2 regions of the Cobetia sp. 10Alg 146 genome follow, and region 1 is predicted to be linked to the other one. Evidence: predicted binding sites of a transcription regulator. Region 1 holds the regulator's gene; the other holds the start of a gene.

Region 1 (7,507 bases):
CAGCCCCAGCCCGGTGCCACCAGTGGCGGTGCTGCGTCCCTTGTCGATGCGATAGAAGCGCTCCGTCAGGCGCGGTAGATGCACGGGATCAATGCCGTCACCGTCATCCTCCACCTCGACCATCACGCCCTCGCTGGTGCTCTGGCAGCGCAGCGTGATGTGGCAGTCTTCCGGCGTGTAACGCACCGCATTGAAAACCAGATTCGAGATCGCGCTTCTCAGCTCCTGCTCCTCACCCATCAGGGCCAGTCCGGGCTCGACCTCCACCGTGATGACATGCCGCTCCTTCGAGAGGCCTTCGGCATCTTCCCGGATACGCGTCAGCAGCTGCGCCATGTCGATGCGACGTCCTTCGCCCGACAGCTCGTCGGTCTCCAGGCGCGACAGGGTCAGCAGATCCTCGACGAGGTGCTGCATGCGGTCGGTCTGACTCTGCATCTGTCCCAGGCCACGCTGCCAGCGCGGGGGCAGGTCATCGGCATAGTCGGAATAGGTCTCGAGGTAGCCGGCCAGTACCGTCAGCGGCGTGCGCAGCTCATGGGAGACATTGGCCACGAAATCGCGGCGCATTTCCTCGAGACGGTAGAGACGGGTGACATCGCGCACCATCACCAGGCGCTCGTTGTCACCGAACAGGGTGATGGAGATCTGCAGGGTCAGGTTGTCGGAGAGCGGCGATTGCAGGGTCAGCGGCTCACGATAGGCCAGACGATTGAAGTAATCGATGAACACGGGGTCACGCAGATAGTTGGTGACGTGCTGGCCGCGGTCGTGACTGGCCTTGAGGCCGATCAACTGCTCGGCAGCGCTGTTCCACCACTCCATGTCGCCGTGGTTGTCGAGCATCACCAGGCCATCGCGCATCGCTTCCGAGGATTCCTGGATGCGATTGAGGATGCTGCGCAGTCGCTCCTGTGCCTGACGCTGACCCTTCTGGTAGCGATACAGACGATCGAGCAGATCCCCCCAGACGCCATCGCCGGGCGGCGGCTCTTCATGGGGGTTGGTGATCAGCCAGGTGTAGAGGCTCTTGAGATGCTTGAGATGGACGAACAGGTACAGCGCCAGCCCCAGCGCCAGGCCCCAGCCCAGCAGGCCGAGCAGTCCGCCGACCAGCCCGAAGCCGCCCGCCAGATAGCCCAGCCGCCATAGCTCGTTCGTCCAGTAGCGCATCCGCGTCTCAGGCCTGGGCGCTGAAGCGATAACCGGTACCGCGGACGGTCTGGATCAAGTGCTGATGCCCCTCGCCCAGCGCCTTGCGCAGACGACGAATGTGCACGTCCACGGTGCGCTCCTCGACATAGACATTGCCGCCCCAGACCTGATCCAGCAGCTGGCTGCGGGTGTAGGCGCGCTCCTGATGGGTCATGAAGAACTGCAGCAGGCGGTATTCGGTGGGGCCGACCTCCAGGGAGTTGCCGTGTGCGGTCACGCGGTGGCTGGCGGGGTCGAGCATCAGACCCTCGACTTCCACCGACTCCTCGACGCCCTTGGGCGTGGTGCGGCGCAGCACGGCCTTGAGGCGTGCCACCAGCTCGCGTGGCGAGAAGGGCTTGGTGATGTAATCGTCCGCCCCGGCCTCGAGCCCCTGGATCTTGTTGTCTTCCTCGCCCTTGGCGGTGAGCAGGATGATCGGCAGCTCCGCGGTGGTCTCGTCACGCTTGAGGCGGCGCGCCAGTTCCAGCCCGCTGGTGCCGGGCATCATCCAGTCCAGCAACAGCAGATCGGGCTTTTCATCGACGACGATGGCGTGGGCGTCCTGGGCATTGTCGGCCTCCAGCACGCGGTAATCCGCCATTTCCAGGGCGACGGCGATCATCTCGCGTATCGAGGATTCGTCGTCGACAATCAGTACGGTCTTGGAGCTCATCGCTAGATCCCATGCAGCAGTCGGCGCACGCGCCAGAATGACAAGTCGATGACGATTACAACCTGCTTATATGACAGTGAGATGACAATCGCCAGCTTGGCAGCTTGCCGCCCGGCTTGCCAGCGAGTCCCTCAACTCTCTCAAGGCGTGAATGTCACGCCTCGCCGCACGAGGAAGGTCGCTGGCAGACCGGATGAGGACTCGGGCCCGTTGGCCGGAAAGAGGGGTCAGGCAGCTGGCCAGGTCGCCAGCGCGATGCCCGCGAAGATCAGCAGGCCGGACCAGTGGTTGTTGAGAAATGCCTGGAAGCAGGGGCCACGCTCCCGCTCGCGAATCAGGCGCTGCTGCCAGACGAAGGTCACGGCCGCCGCGGCCAGCCCCAGCCAGTAGAAGATGCCCAGCGCCAGGTGCAGGCCGATGCCGATCAACACCGCCAGCATGCCCAGCTGCAGCAGACCGATCATCAGCTTGTCGGCGCGGCCGAACAGGACGGCGGTGGACTTGATGCCGACCTTGAGATCGTCATTGCGATCGACCATCGCATAGGCGGTGTCGTAGGCCACCGTCCACATCAGGTTGGCCGCGAACAGCCACCAGCCATAGGTCGGCACCTCCTCAAGCGTCGCCGCGAAGGCCATCGGAATCGCCCAGCCGAAGGCGGCACCCAGCACCACCTGCGGCAGATGATGGAAGCGCTTCATGAACGGATAGCTGGCCGCCAGCAGCACGGCGACGATCGACAGCAGCACCGTGGTCAGGTTGGTGAAGCACACCAGCACGAAGGCGGCCGCGACCAGCACACCGAACAGGGTCAGCGCCTCGCGCTCCGTGATGCGTCCTGAGGTCAGCGGGCGATCCCGGGTGCGTTCGACATGCTTGTCCCAGTGGCGATCCGCGTAGTCGTTGATCACGCAGCCGGCGGCACGCATCAGATAGACGCCAGCCACGAAGATCAGCAGCGTATCGCGGTCCGGTAGCCCATCGGCCGCCAGCCACAGGGCCCAGAGGGTCGGCCACATCAGCAGCCAGGTGCCGATGGGGCGGTCCAGACGAGTCAGGGCGAGGTAATCGGCCAGTTTGGACGGGCGGGAAGCGGATGACGCTGACATCAGGACTCCTGATCGAACGGCAGTGGGGAATCAGAGTTCCAGAGCGTGCTGGAACCGAGGGGTGAAACCTTCCTGGACCAGTACCCGGAAGCGACCGTGCGAGAACATCGAGCGGCGCATCCACAGGCTGGCGGTGCGTGCCAGCGGCTGCGTGCTGGCAAGTCTCAGTGGCGCCCGGCTGACATCGATGGCGCTGCGGGTCAGGTCAGGCTGGCGGAACAGCCAATGGCCCAGCGAGCCTTCGCCGAGCGTCGAAAGACGGTGGCCATGGGCCAGGTCCAGCGCCGCCAGCGAGCGCGCGATCACCCAGGGCTCATCGCCATGACACAGGGCCACTTCGCGCCGCCAGACATGGCGTCGTGGCGCGATACCCAGCATCCGCGCCTCATCCCGCCGGGCAGGGCCGGTGTCCTGCAGCAGCAGGCGCACGCGCAGCCCCTGACCATCGAGCATGCGCATGGCGTGATCGAGACGCTGGGTCAGCGAGTCGCTGGAGGACAGCCATGGCCACCAGCCGGCCGGCATGACGCCTTGCAGGCTCGCGGCGGGCTGCCAGTGGCGGCGGACCGCCGAGTCCATCGCTCTCTGGTGAGCGCAGGGAGTGCTGAGTTCCGAGCGAGACATGGCCCGGATGGCGATCTTGCCGGCAAACGCTGCCGAGTGGGAGTGACAGACCACGATGAATTCCCTGTCAGGATGACAAGTGGCGAGTCTAGCACGCCCGAACCGCAAGGCCTGCAGCGTGAGCATGCCCGCGCCAGTGGCAGGCTGGTATGCTGGGGCCCGACTACCCTCTTTTCCTCTCGGATCGATCTCAGGAGATGGCGCCATGCGCGACCCTCGTACCCTTGTCATCATCGGCACCGGCATGGCCGGCATTGGCCTGGCGCGTGCCCTGCGTTCGCGTGACAAGGACAGTCGACTGATCCTGGTCAGTCAGGACAGTGGCCACGATTACGCCAAGCCTCTGCTGTCCACCGCCTTTGCCAAGGGCATGAGCGCCCGGGCATTGGCACGGCAGACCTCCGTGGCCCTGGTGGATGAACTGGACGCCGAGCTGCGCACCCATCAGCGAGTGACGAGCATCGATACCCACGCGCGACAGGTCTGGCTGGGCGAGGAATGCCTGGCCTATGACGAGCTGGTGCTGGCACTCGGTGCCGCGCCGCGGCGACCCTTCCCCATCGATGACTCGGTCGGCTCGCGCGTGATGAGCATCAATGATCTCGATGACTACGCCGCCTTCAGCGCCACGCTGACGGCAGCGCGTGAGGCGGGGGAGAGTGGCCGTGTCGTGATCGTCGGTGCCGGTCTGGTGGGGTGTGAATACGCCAATGACCTGAAAGCCGCAGGACATGAGGTCACCCTGGTCGCGGCGGAAGACACTCCGCTGGATGGCTTGCTTCCCCAGGCGCTCGGCCAGCGACTTGGCAAGGCCTTCGATGCCATCGGCGTGCGTCGGCTGCAAGGCGAGATGGTCGAGACCATCACCGCCGGCAAGGCAACGCAGGCACCTGTCAGCGTGGTGCTGCAGAGTGGTCATGCGGTGGAGGGCTCGCTGGTGCTGCTGGCCACGGGGCTCGCGCCACGCATCAAGCTGGCACAGGGCGCGGGATTGAGTGCTGGCGGGGATGGCATCCGCGTCGATCGTCACCTTGCGACCTCCCGGCCGCATGTCTGGGCGCTGGGAGACTGCGCCAGTGTCGAAGGGGTCAATGCCATGTACGTGCAGCCCCTGCAGGCCGCGGCTCGGGTGCTGGCCGCCAATCTGTGCGGCGAGGCGGTCGAGCTCGACTGGAAGGCCTGGCCCGTGCTGGTCAAGACACCGGCGCTGCCCATCGTGGCCTACCCGCCTCGGACGGCCGTGGCGCGCTGGGACATCACGGGCGAGGGAGATGATCTCGATGCACGCGCTCTCGATGCGAACGAACGCTTGATTGGATATGCGTTGACAGGCGCCTCCGTTCGCAGGAAAGTCGAGCTGGCGCGGCAGGCACCGCCGTTGCTAGGCTAGGCGATGCCATGGCCGATGGTCGCAGACCCCTTGAAGCCAGCGTAGTCAGGCACGATAGTTAAGTTTCCGTCACAGAGCGTCAGGCGAGAATCAGGGACGACGTGTTACCGGTGATGTTCACCCCGTGAAAGGGGGACCCGGTATCGCATCGCCCAAGCGCCATGCAATGCCAGCAAGTGCAGCAACATCCGTGCAAGAACAACATCCGTGCAAGAACAACAATGAATCGGCGGCTGAGCCGCCCGTGCAGAATGCCAAACCAGGAGGGCTTTTCATGCGCAAGCCAGAACTCGCTGCGGCCATCGCCGAGCGTGCGGATCTGTCCAAGGACAAGGCTAGTCAGGTGTTGAACGTGATTCTCGACGAGATCACCCACACGGTCGCCAAGGGCAACGATGTTTCATTGATTGGTTTTGGCTCCTTCACGGTGCGTCAGCGTGCAGCGCGTACCGGCAAGAACCCCCAGACAGGCAAACCCCTGACCATCCCGGCCAGCAAGACAGTGGCCTTCAAGCCGGGCAAGTCATTGAAGGATGCGGTGACCAAGTAAGTCTGGTCCATGTCGCCGCGCCCCTGCTGGCGTGGCGGCCCGCCATGCTTGCCCGATGTCAGTATCGATGCCACCGGCTCCGCCACTCGGGCCCGGTGGCATTTTGTCATGGACGGTATCGATGGCTGTTCGCGGCTGACCGCTTGACCGTGCCGCCTCTCAAGGAAGGATTGACGCCATGAAGCTCAAGTTGCTGTTGTGGGTACTGGGCCTGCTGCTCAAGCGTGCCTTCCGGCGCGACCCCGAATTTCGCGCTCAGCTCGAGACGCGTTCGCTGGATTGGGGCGTTGCCACGGAGGATCTGAGCATCGCGCGTCATTATCGGATGTCTCGGGAAGGTGTGACCTCCGGCACCGGTCTGCCGGTGGATACGGAGCTTGAGCTGCGCTTCGCGGATGCTGAGAGTGCGGTGGCCTTCCTGCTCAAGCCGTCTCCCAAGGCCTTCTTGAATGGCATGATGGAGCAGCGCGTGCGTCTGGTCGGGGATTCCGCCCAGCTCAATCGTCTGCAGTCATTGCTCAAGCGGATTCGCTGAACCGACGGCCATGCCGTAGTGACCGAAAAAAACGCCCCGCTGATCTGCTCAGCGGGGCGTTTTTCGTGAGGGCACGCAAGGTGTCACAGCAGATGCTTGAGGCCCGGGATGCCCTCGATGACCTGGTCGACCACACCATCGCCGGCTTGCTCGCGCGCATAGCTCAGCGTCTCATCGGCCACGCCACGTGCCTGATCCATGTTCAGGTCCAGTCCCATCAGCTTCTGGCCCAGCTCCAGTGCTCCCCCTCCGCTGCCTCCGGTGAATGCACTGACCGCCCCCATCAGGCCGCCCATGAGGCCACCGCCCCCGGACTCGGCGGCTTCCTCGCCAGCGCTGCCGATCAACCCTTCGGCGCCCGGAATGGCCCCCAGCAGTGATGCCGCCGGCCCATCCGGGCCCTGTTCACGCACGAACTTGAGAATGAGGCCGACCGCCTGTTCGGCAATCTCCGGTGACAGCCCGAGGGCGCCAGTGACACGTTCGATGAGTGGGTGCATCGGTATTCTCCATGAAATCCGGGGTAGGCATGAGTGGGTAGCATGAGTGGGTAGAGTGGCACGGACGGAGAGTTTGGCGCCTGAAGCGCTTGCCAACGCTTGTGTGAGCCGGAGCTATCGGACACGGCAGAACAGGGTGGTATGCTAGCGGCATAAATCTAAAGTCTAATGCGCTGCTCGCGCCCTGGTCACGGAACACTTCATGACACGCTCCCTGCAACACTCGCTCATCCACTCCCTGCGTCGACTGTGGACGCTGGATGCCTTCAGCTATTCGCTGCGCATGCTCATCGCGCTGGGCGGTGTGATGGCGGTAGGGTTCTGGCTGGACGAGATGGCGCTGGTGATCCCGCTGTTTCTCGGCGTGATTGCCTCGGGACTGGCGGAAACGGATGACCATTGGCGCGGGCGACTGCGCGCGTTGGGCATGACACTGGCCTGCTTCAGCATCGCCGCCGTCTCGGTGGAGCTGCTGTTCGGCATGCCGCTGCCCTTCGTGATCGGCCTGGCGCTGGCCACCTTCACCTTGCCGATGCTGGCGGCGATCGATGCCCGCTACGGGGCCATCGCCCGCGCCTCGCTGATTCTGGCCGTGTACACCATGATCAGTCTCGAGCAGCAGCATGGCGATGGGCAGATCGCGCTGCTGGAACGCAGCCTGCCCGAGTGGCTGCGTGAGCCGGGACTGGGCATCAATCTGGTCCAGCCGTTGCTGCTGGTGATCGGCGCGACCTGGTATGGCCTGCTGTCGGTATTGTGGTGCGCGCTGTTCTCGCGTCAGCCGCTCAAGCACAGCATGGCGACCCTCTACCGTGAACTGGGCCGCTATCTGATTCTCAAGGCTCAGCTGTTCGAGCCACTGCGCAACGTGGATCGCTCGGCGCGTCGTCTGGCGCTGGCGGAGCAGAATGGTCGCGTGGTCGTGGCGC
Region 2 (7,507 bases), on a different contig from region 1:
CTGCAGCCGCTCCTTGGCGACATTGGCCGTCTTCTTGCGCTCTCGCTTCAGAAAATCCAGTAATTTCACTTGCGCCCCCCTCCAAACATTCTGGCCAGCAGACCGCGCTTCTCGACTTCATGGAAGCGCAGCTGGACTTCCTCGCCCAACAGGCGGGAAACGCAGTCCACATAGGCCTGACCAGCATCGCTCTTCTGGTCGTGGGTCACCGGCACCCCCTGGTTGGAGGCGCGCAGCACGGCCTCCGACTCGGGAATCAGGCCGATCAGCGGGATCGACAGGATTTCCTGGATGTCCGTCAGATTCAGCATGTCACCCCCGGTCACGCGCGCCGGATGGTAGCGGGTGATCAACAGGTGTTCGCGCACCGGAGAATCGCCGTTCTCGGCACGGCGTGTCTTGGAAGACAGCAGACCGATGATGCGATCGGAATCGCGCACCGAGCTGACTTCCGGGTTGGTGACCACCACCGCTTCATCCGCGAAGTACATCGCCAGCTGGGCACCGCGCTCGATACCGGCCGGGGAGTCACAGATGACGTAGTCGAATTCTTCCCGCAGGCTTTCGAGCACCTTCTCGACGCCTTCCAGCGTCAGCGCATCCTTGTCACGGGTCTGGGAGGCCGGAAGGATATGCAGGTTGTCGATGCGCTTGTCGCGGATCAGCGCCTGCTTGAGATTGGCCTCGCCCTGGATGACGTTGACGAGGTCGTAGACCACGCGCCGCTCGCAACCCATGATCAGATCCAGGTTGCGCAGACCCACATCGAAATCGATCACGACGGTCTTGTTGCCGCGCAGAGCCAGTCCGGTGGCAATGGCGGCGGCGCTGGTCGTCTTGCCGACTCCGCCCTTGCCTGACGTCACTACGATAATCTTGGCCAAAGGTATCTTCCTTGCTGAGAGTCCCCCGTGAAACGGGGATCACCGGTAAATATTGGATATCGTTCGAGGCACGCCGGCATCACTCAACCGAGGCGTGCGATACAAAGCTGGTCGTGTTCGAGCACGACTTCGACACTGGCACCCAGCAGACGATTGTCGATGTCGTCCAGGCGCTTGTAGGTTCCCGCTACCGAAAGCAGCTCGGCATGCAGTTCCTTGCAGTAGATGCTGGCGTTGCGATCGCCATGGATGCCGGCCAGCGCCCGGCCGCGAAGGGCGCCATAGATGTGCACGCTGCCGGCGGCCAGAATCTCGGCACCGGCATTCACGGCACCGATGATCACCAGATCACCCTCTGGCGCGCTGACCTGCTGCCCTGAGCGCACGGTACCACGGTAAACCTTGCTGGCATGGGCCGGCACCTCAACGACCGCGGCTTTTTCGTCCGCGACAGTCGCCTGTGGCTCGTCGGCGGGAGTCGCTTTCGCCTCAGGCTCGACAGTCGTGACCGGCGGCACGGACTCCAGCGTCCGGCCGCGATTTTCCTGGGGCGGGAACCACCCGAGACCCAATGCCCAGGCAGACTGGCGCACCGGGTCGCCACCACCGCGCACCGCCACCGGCAACAGCTTGTGGCCGCGACACACGGCGCAGATACGCTCCAGCGCCAGGTGCGGCTCGTCGAGCTTCTCGACGCTCAACACCACCGGCGTGTGCTGAAAGAAGGCGGGGGACTGGCTGAGTTTGCTGACCAGTTGGGCACGGATCTGCTCCGGGTCTCCACTGACCAGTTCCATGACCGTCATCGGCAGCATGCCGCCTTTGAAGGTGAAGGCCTGGGAGGCCCTGTCCGTACTGAGACTCATGACCTGACTCCGGGTTGCGTGAGGGAAGTGACACCCTCCGACACTCGTGAAAGAAGCTCGTGACGCTCGAGACATCCCTGGGATGGCATCCCGAAGCAGAAGGCCATCTGCCCGGCAGGCAGATACCTGCCCGACGACTCATGCGGTGAAACGCCGAGGCCAGACGCCCCATCTCCCCGCGACGCAGTGCGACTTCTGCAGGAAGCGAGCTTCGTGATGACGTATCACCCGAGCGAGGAATGGCCTTTCATGAACCATCGCTCTGCTGAACAAAGCTATGTGAGCTGACACGGCGCTGCAACTGATGATACGGCCAGCAGTCCACACTGTCAGGTGTCGCGAGGCCACGACGCACGAAAGAGTCATCTCGTGATGACCTGACTCATCCCGCGCGAAGGCGCTCGGCAGACACTCTCCCCCGGTTTCCCTGCACCGATGGGCGCGTGAGACCACACAACATGGCCTCGTGACTGATAAGATAGCGGGGTGACGAAATTCATGCGCCGTCACCCCGGTTCACCGACAGACCCGAGTGTCCTGGTCCTGTCCGAGTGACTGGCCGCTGTTGCGCCCCTCTATTTTTTTGCCTGGATAACCGCTCTCTCATGACCGGACTGCTTTCCCGCCTCACTGGCCGCCTGTTCGCCCCTCGCTGGCAGCATGCCAACCCGACCATTCGCTCCGCTGCCGCGGCCCAGCTGGACCCTGAAACGCCGGATCAGCGCCAGATACTCGAGTCTCTGATTCTCGAGGACCCTGCGCTTGAGGTGCGTCATGCCGCTCTGGCACGCATGGCGACACCGGAGCGACTGCTGCCGCTGCTGGACCGGGCCGACGGGCTGGTACGCGAGCGACTCGTCGAGCTGCTGAGCGGTGGTCAGGACGCCCCCTCCCTGCTGGATCGCGAACAGCTGGTCGCACGCCTCGATGACAATGAGCTGCTGGCCGCCATCGCGGCGCGCGGGGACAATCAACAGTTGCGTCTGGTCGCGCTGGAACGTCTCACCGATGAAGCCGCCCTGATCCATCAGGCCTGCCACAACAGCATCGCGGCGGTGCGCCATGCCGCCGCCGCTCGCATCACCAGTCAGGACGGGCTGGAGCAGCTGGTGCGCGGCGCCAGACGCGATCGTCACGTCCAGCGTCAGGCCCGCGACACGCTCGCCCAGCGCCGCGCGGATGCCCAGCAGGCAGACGCTCTCAATGCCAGCCGTGACAACCTGCTGCGCCAGATGGAGAAGCTGCCGCGTCAGGCCTGGGAAGACAGCGTGCCATCACGCTATCGCTCACTGCTGCGCGAGTGGGAGCGACTGCCGGCCGCCGACCACGACGTCCAGCAGCGTTTCGAGGAAGCGCGTCTGCAGGCGTACAAGGTCATCAGCGATCACGAAGCCCGTGAACAGGCCATCCGTGAGCATGAACGCCTGAGCGCCAACCTGAGCACCCACCTGGAAGAGATCCTCACGGCCCTGCACCAGGCGCGCGCGGACCTCCTCAGTCGCGAGTGCGTCAATGATCATGACTTCGCCAGCCTTCAGGCTCAGCGTCGTCTGCAAGGCGAACGCTGGCGCGAGCTGACCGACCAGTTCTCGGCCCCTGCCGAGCTGCTCGAACGTCATCAGCGCCTGCAGCAACAGCTGCAGGACCCGCTCGATGCCTGGTATCGCCATCAGCTGTGCCAGGGCGAGATGGACGCGGCGCTGGTCGACAATGACCTGGAACAGATGGCACGTCTCGAGCGCGAGATCGCCTGGCCAGCAGAGCTGCCGCTCACCAGAACGCTGCATGCCGTGCGCCAGGCGCTGGAGGCAGCTGCACCGCCGGCGACGACCGATGAAGAGAGTGCCGACGAGGCCGCCGCGACCGATGAGCCCGCCACGGACAGCAGCGACAAGCCCAGAACGCTTGATCTGGAAGCCATCAGCGCCGAACTGGATCAGCTGGACACCTACCTGGAAGCCGGCAAGCTCAAGCCCGCCAGTCGCCTGCATCGTTCACTGCGCGACCGCACCGAAGGCCAGCTCGACAGCGAGCGTCAGACGCGCCTTCGTCAATTGGGCGCTCGCGTCGCGGAGCTGCGTGACTGGCAGAACTTCGTCGCCGCTCCCAAGCGTGAACAGCTGCTGGAAGCCATCTCCACATTGGCCGAGCGCGAGGACCTCAGTGATGAGCAGCGCGACCGCCAGCATCAGCAACTGATTCAGCAGTGGCGCAGCCTGGGCGATGCCGCTGCCAGCCGTGAGTCCAGCCAGTCCTTCCGCAGCGCCTCGGACAGCATCAAGCAACAGCTGCAGGATTACCGCGAAGCGCGCAAGCAGGCACGCGAGCACAACCTTGCCATGCGTGAGGCGCTCTGTGAGCAGCTGGAATCGCTCAATGGACACGCCATGGGCGATGCGGACCCGGACGCCCTGCGCCAGATCCGCGACCGCGCACGCGAAGAGTGGCGCCGTCACACTCCGGTACCGGCAGGCCCGGGCCGCCAGCTGTCGCATCGCTTCGGTGAAGCGCTGACCGCGCTGCAAGGCTTGATCGACCAGCGCGCCGGCGAGATCGCCGCGGCCAAGCAGGCATTGGTGGACGCCGCCGAAGCGCTGGCCGATGAAGACGCTCCGGCACGTGCGCGCGCCGAGCAGGCCAAGGCACTGCAGACCCGCTGGCGGGAACTGGGCCGTGCCCCCAAGGGCGAGGAGCAACGCCTGTGGTCTGCCTTCCGCGCCGCCTGCGACCGCATCTTCGCCGCACGTGATCAGGACCGTGAAGCGCGTGACACGCGCGAGCAGGTCCGCCTCGAACAATGGCAGGCCCTGATCGAGCGCCTCGATAGCTGGGAACCGACGACCCTGGAAGACGCCGCCCAGCTGGACGACGCCCTCAAGGAAGCCGACGCGCTGGGCGCCCTGCCGCGTGGCAAGCGCGGTGACGGCATGCGTCGACGCTGGAATGGCATTCTCAAGCGTCGCGAACAGCGCCTGGATGAACTCCATGCCCAGCAGCTGCGCCAGGAATGGCAGCAGTGGCGCGACCTGCTGGAGCAACATGCCGTCGCCGATGCCAGTGCACGCCAGGGCAATATCGAGGATGTCGAACTCCCCGACTCACCGGCGTTCGACGATGCCAGCCGCCAGGCCAATGCCGCGCGCAACCAGATGCGCCGTGCCGAGCCGGTCAGCGCCAACGCCGCCAATGAGCGCCTCGCGGAGCTGCGTGTCCATCTGGCGATCCTGTTCGAGGCGCCGCTGGGTGCGGAAGACGAATCGCGGCGCCTGACCGTTCAGGTGGCCCGCATCAATCAGCAACTGGGCGAGCGCCTTGAGCGTGATGAGGAACTCGACGAGGTGCTGGATGCGCTGCTGGCCAATGGTCCGCTGGACTGGGAAGCCTGGCAGGCCGAGTTGCCGCGCTTCGATGCCCTGTTCAACCACTGACGGCGTCGGGTCGGCATAGACAGTCAGCTGACCGGCACCCTACGACGACGAAGCCCCCGTCTCTCCTCGAGACGGGGGCTTCGTGGTTTTCACGACAGGAAAAGTGCGCTTGCCCCTCTCCTGTCAGATCCTGGTTCCTGTGAGTGCGCTCTGCGGCCTCTTGTACGCTTGATGGCCTCTTCCGCCCTGCCGGGTTCTGCCACCCTGCGGGTACGTCGCGAGACGCCGGGGCGCATGAGCACGAACGGACATCAGCCCATGAACTGGCCACCATTGATGTCCAGATTGGCACCGGTGATGAAACCGGATTTCTCGTCCGCGAGGAATGCCACCGCGCGAGCGATCTCGTCCGGCTGACCATAACGCTTGACCGGAATCGTCTCGCGGATGGATTCACGAATCTCTTCCGGAATCTTCATGATCATGTCGGTGGCGATATAGCCCGGCGACAGAGTATTGACGGTGATGCCCTTGGTCGCGGTTTCCTGTGCCAGCGCCATGGTCAGACCATGCATGCCCGCCTTGGCGGCCGAGTAGTTCACCTGACCGAACTGGCCCTTGCGGCCGTTGATGGAGGAAATGTTCACGATGCGGCCGTACTTGTGCTCCAGCATGTCATTGATGACGGCACGGCAGGTATTGAAGACGCTATCGAGGTTGCAGTTGATGACTTCGCGCCACTGCTCGTAGCTCATCTTGCGCATGGAGGTATCACGCGTGATCCCTGCGCAGTTGACGAGCACGGCCACCGGCCCGAAGCGCTCGCGAATTTCATTGACGCCTGCCTGACAGGCTTCGAAGTTGTCCAGCTCGATACCGGAAAGCGCGATGTTCTCGAACCCGGCAGCACGCTGTTCCTGCAACCAGCCTTCTGCCTTTTCCTTGTTCCTGTAACCGGCAATCACCTGGTACCCCTGGCTCGCCAGCTCACGACAGATGGCGGAACCGATGCCACCGGTGCCACCGGTGACCCATGCAACGGGTGCTGTTTGCGTCATGTTATTGTCTCTCCCTGTTCCTGGAACGTCCTGTGCCCGCAAGGGAGCACAGCATGGCATTTCGCCGTTGATCGCTCATCGACTGGCTGGCGATCTTCCGGTAACGACAAACACTGACAGGCGTCTCTGACAGCATGGCGACAACCGTGCGCTCGGTGAAGACTGTCACCGCCCTGCGCGAGGCGTGTCACTCTCAGTATGGACAGGATTCCCACGGAAAGTATGTAGCAGATCTCTCACATTGATTGAGGTCAATTCCATCACCCTCGCTCCCCCCCATCGCCTGGCCGCCTCAGGAAAGTCTTCCGGCTGATTACGGGATAACGGTTGACTCAGCACTGTATATCCTTATACTACGCCCCACGTTGATGCGGGGTGGAGCAGTCTGGTAGCTCGTCGGGCTCATAACCCGAAGGTCATCGGTTCAAATCCGGTCCCCGCTACCAGCAAGCGCCAGCAGTTTCGGCACTTGGGAAACAACGTGATGTTGCGGGATGGAGCAGTCTGGTAGCTCGTCGGGCTCATAACCCGAAGGTCATCGGTTCAAATCCGGTTCCCGCTACCAACCTCTGATGCGTCAGAGTTGGAGCAAAGGCAGTACCCAGTGTTGCGGGGTGGAGCAGTCTGGTAGCTCGTCGGGCTCATAACCCGAAGGTCATCGGTTCAAATCCGGTCCCCGCTACCAAGAATTCGAAAGGCCTGATGCCCTGCATCAGGCCTTTTTCGTATGCGTGACATTCCTGTGCGAGGATATCGACGAGGCCAGCGCCCGGCCCTCGTTCCTCCCATTCTCCACGCCCATCCCCTTCACACTCATCACGTCAGTCTCGAAGGAGTGCCTGCATGCGCCACTGGCTGGTCAAGACCGAACCCGACGCCTTCTCGCTGGAAGACCTGCGCCGCGAGTCGCCGGCACTCTGGGATGGCGTGCGCAACTATCAGGCGCGCAACTTCCTGCGCGAGATGCAGCTCGGGGATGTCGTGCTCATCCAGCACTCCAGCTGCAAGGTACCTGCAGTGGTCGGGCTGGCCGTGGTCAGCGAGCTCGCCCTGCCGGACCCGACAGCCAGCGACCCCGAGCACAAGGGCTTCGACCCTCGCCAGATGGCGGACCTCGAGGCCGGCAAGACGCCGCGCTGGGTCGCTCCGCGCCTGCGCTATCTGCGTTCGCTGCGTAGTGCACTTCCCATCGCGCGCCTGAAGGAGAAGCCCGAGCTGGCCGACAGTCACCTGGTCCGCCGTGCCCGCCTTTCCGTCATGCCATTGAGCGAGGACGAGATCCAGTGCATCGCCCGCCTGGCCGGGGACGACCTCAAGCCTTGAGACCCCCG

The links. Region 1 encodes PhoB, which activates phosphate uptake and scavenging genes when phosphate is short. Its sites were predicted from a motif close to TGTCATANNNNTGTCANA; they were not measured.
Region 2: the regulator PhoB is predicted to act here: its motif matches at 6,302-6,319, upstream of phbB (acetoacetyl-CoA reductase).

What each region holds. Positions count from the first base shown of each region.
Region 1 covers NZ_JARWKT010000005.1:77,575-85,081, reverse strand. The annotation lists gene phoR (phosphate regulon sensor histidine kinase PhoR) at 1-1,173, opposite strand, end outside; gene phoB (phosphate regulon transcriptional regulator PhoB) at 1,181-1,870, opposite strand; gene ubiA (4-hydroxybenzoate octaprenyltransferase) at 2,098-2,979, opposite strand; gene QD172_RS10395 (chorismate lyase) at 3,010-3,729, opposite strand; gene QD172_RS10390 (FAD-dependent oxidoreductase) at 3,809-4,993, shown strand; gene QD172_RS10385 (HU family DNA-binding protein) at 5,268-5,543, shown strand; gene QD172_RS10380 (hypothetical protein) at 5,722-6,078, shown strand; gene QD172_RS10375 (DUF2780 domain-containing protein) at 6,162-6,578, opposite strand; gene yccS (YccS family putative transporter) at 6,781-7,507, shown strand, end outside.
Region 2 covers NZ_JARWKT010000013.1:21,327-28,833, reverse strand. The annotation lists gene minE (cell division topological specificity factor MinE) at 1-69, opposite strand, end outside; gene minD (septum site-determining protein MinD) at 66-884, opposite strand; gene minC (septum site-determining protein MinC) at 968-1,750, opposite strand; gene QD172_RS16980 (DUF349 domain-containing protein) at 2,356-5,178, shown strand; gene phbB (acetoacetyl-CoA reductase) at 5,430-6,176, opposite strand; tRNA gene QD172_RS16970 (tRNA-Met) at 6,546-6,622, shown strand; tRNA gene QD172_RS16965 (tRNA-Met) at 6,665-6,741, shown strand; tRNA gene QD172_RS16960 (tRNA-Met) at 6,785-6,861, shown strand; gene QD172_RS16955 (EVE domain-containing protein) at 7,020-7,499, shown strand.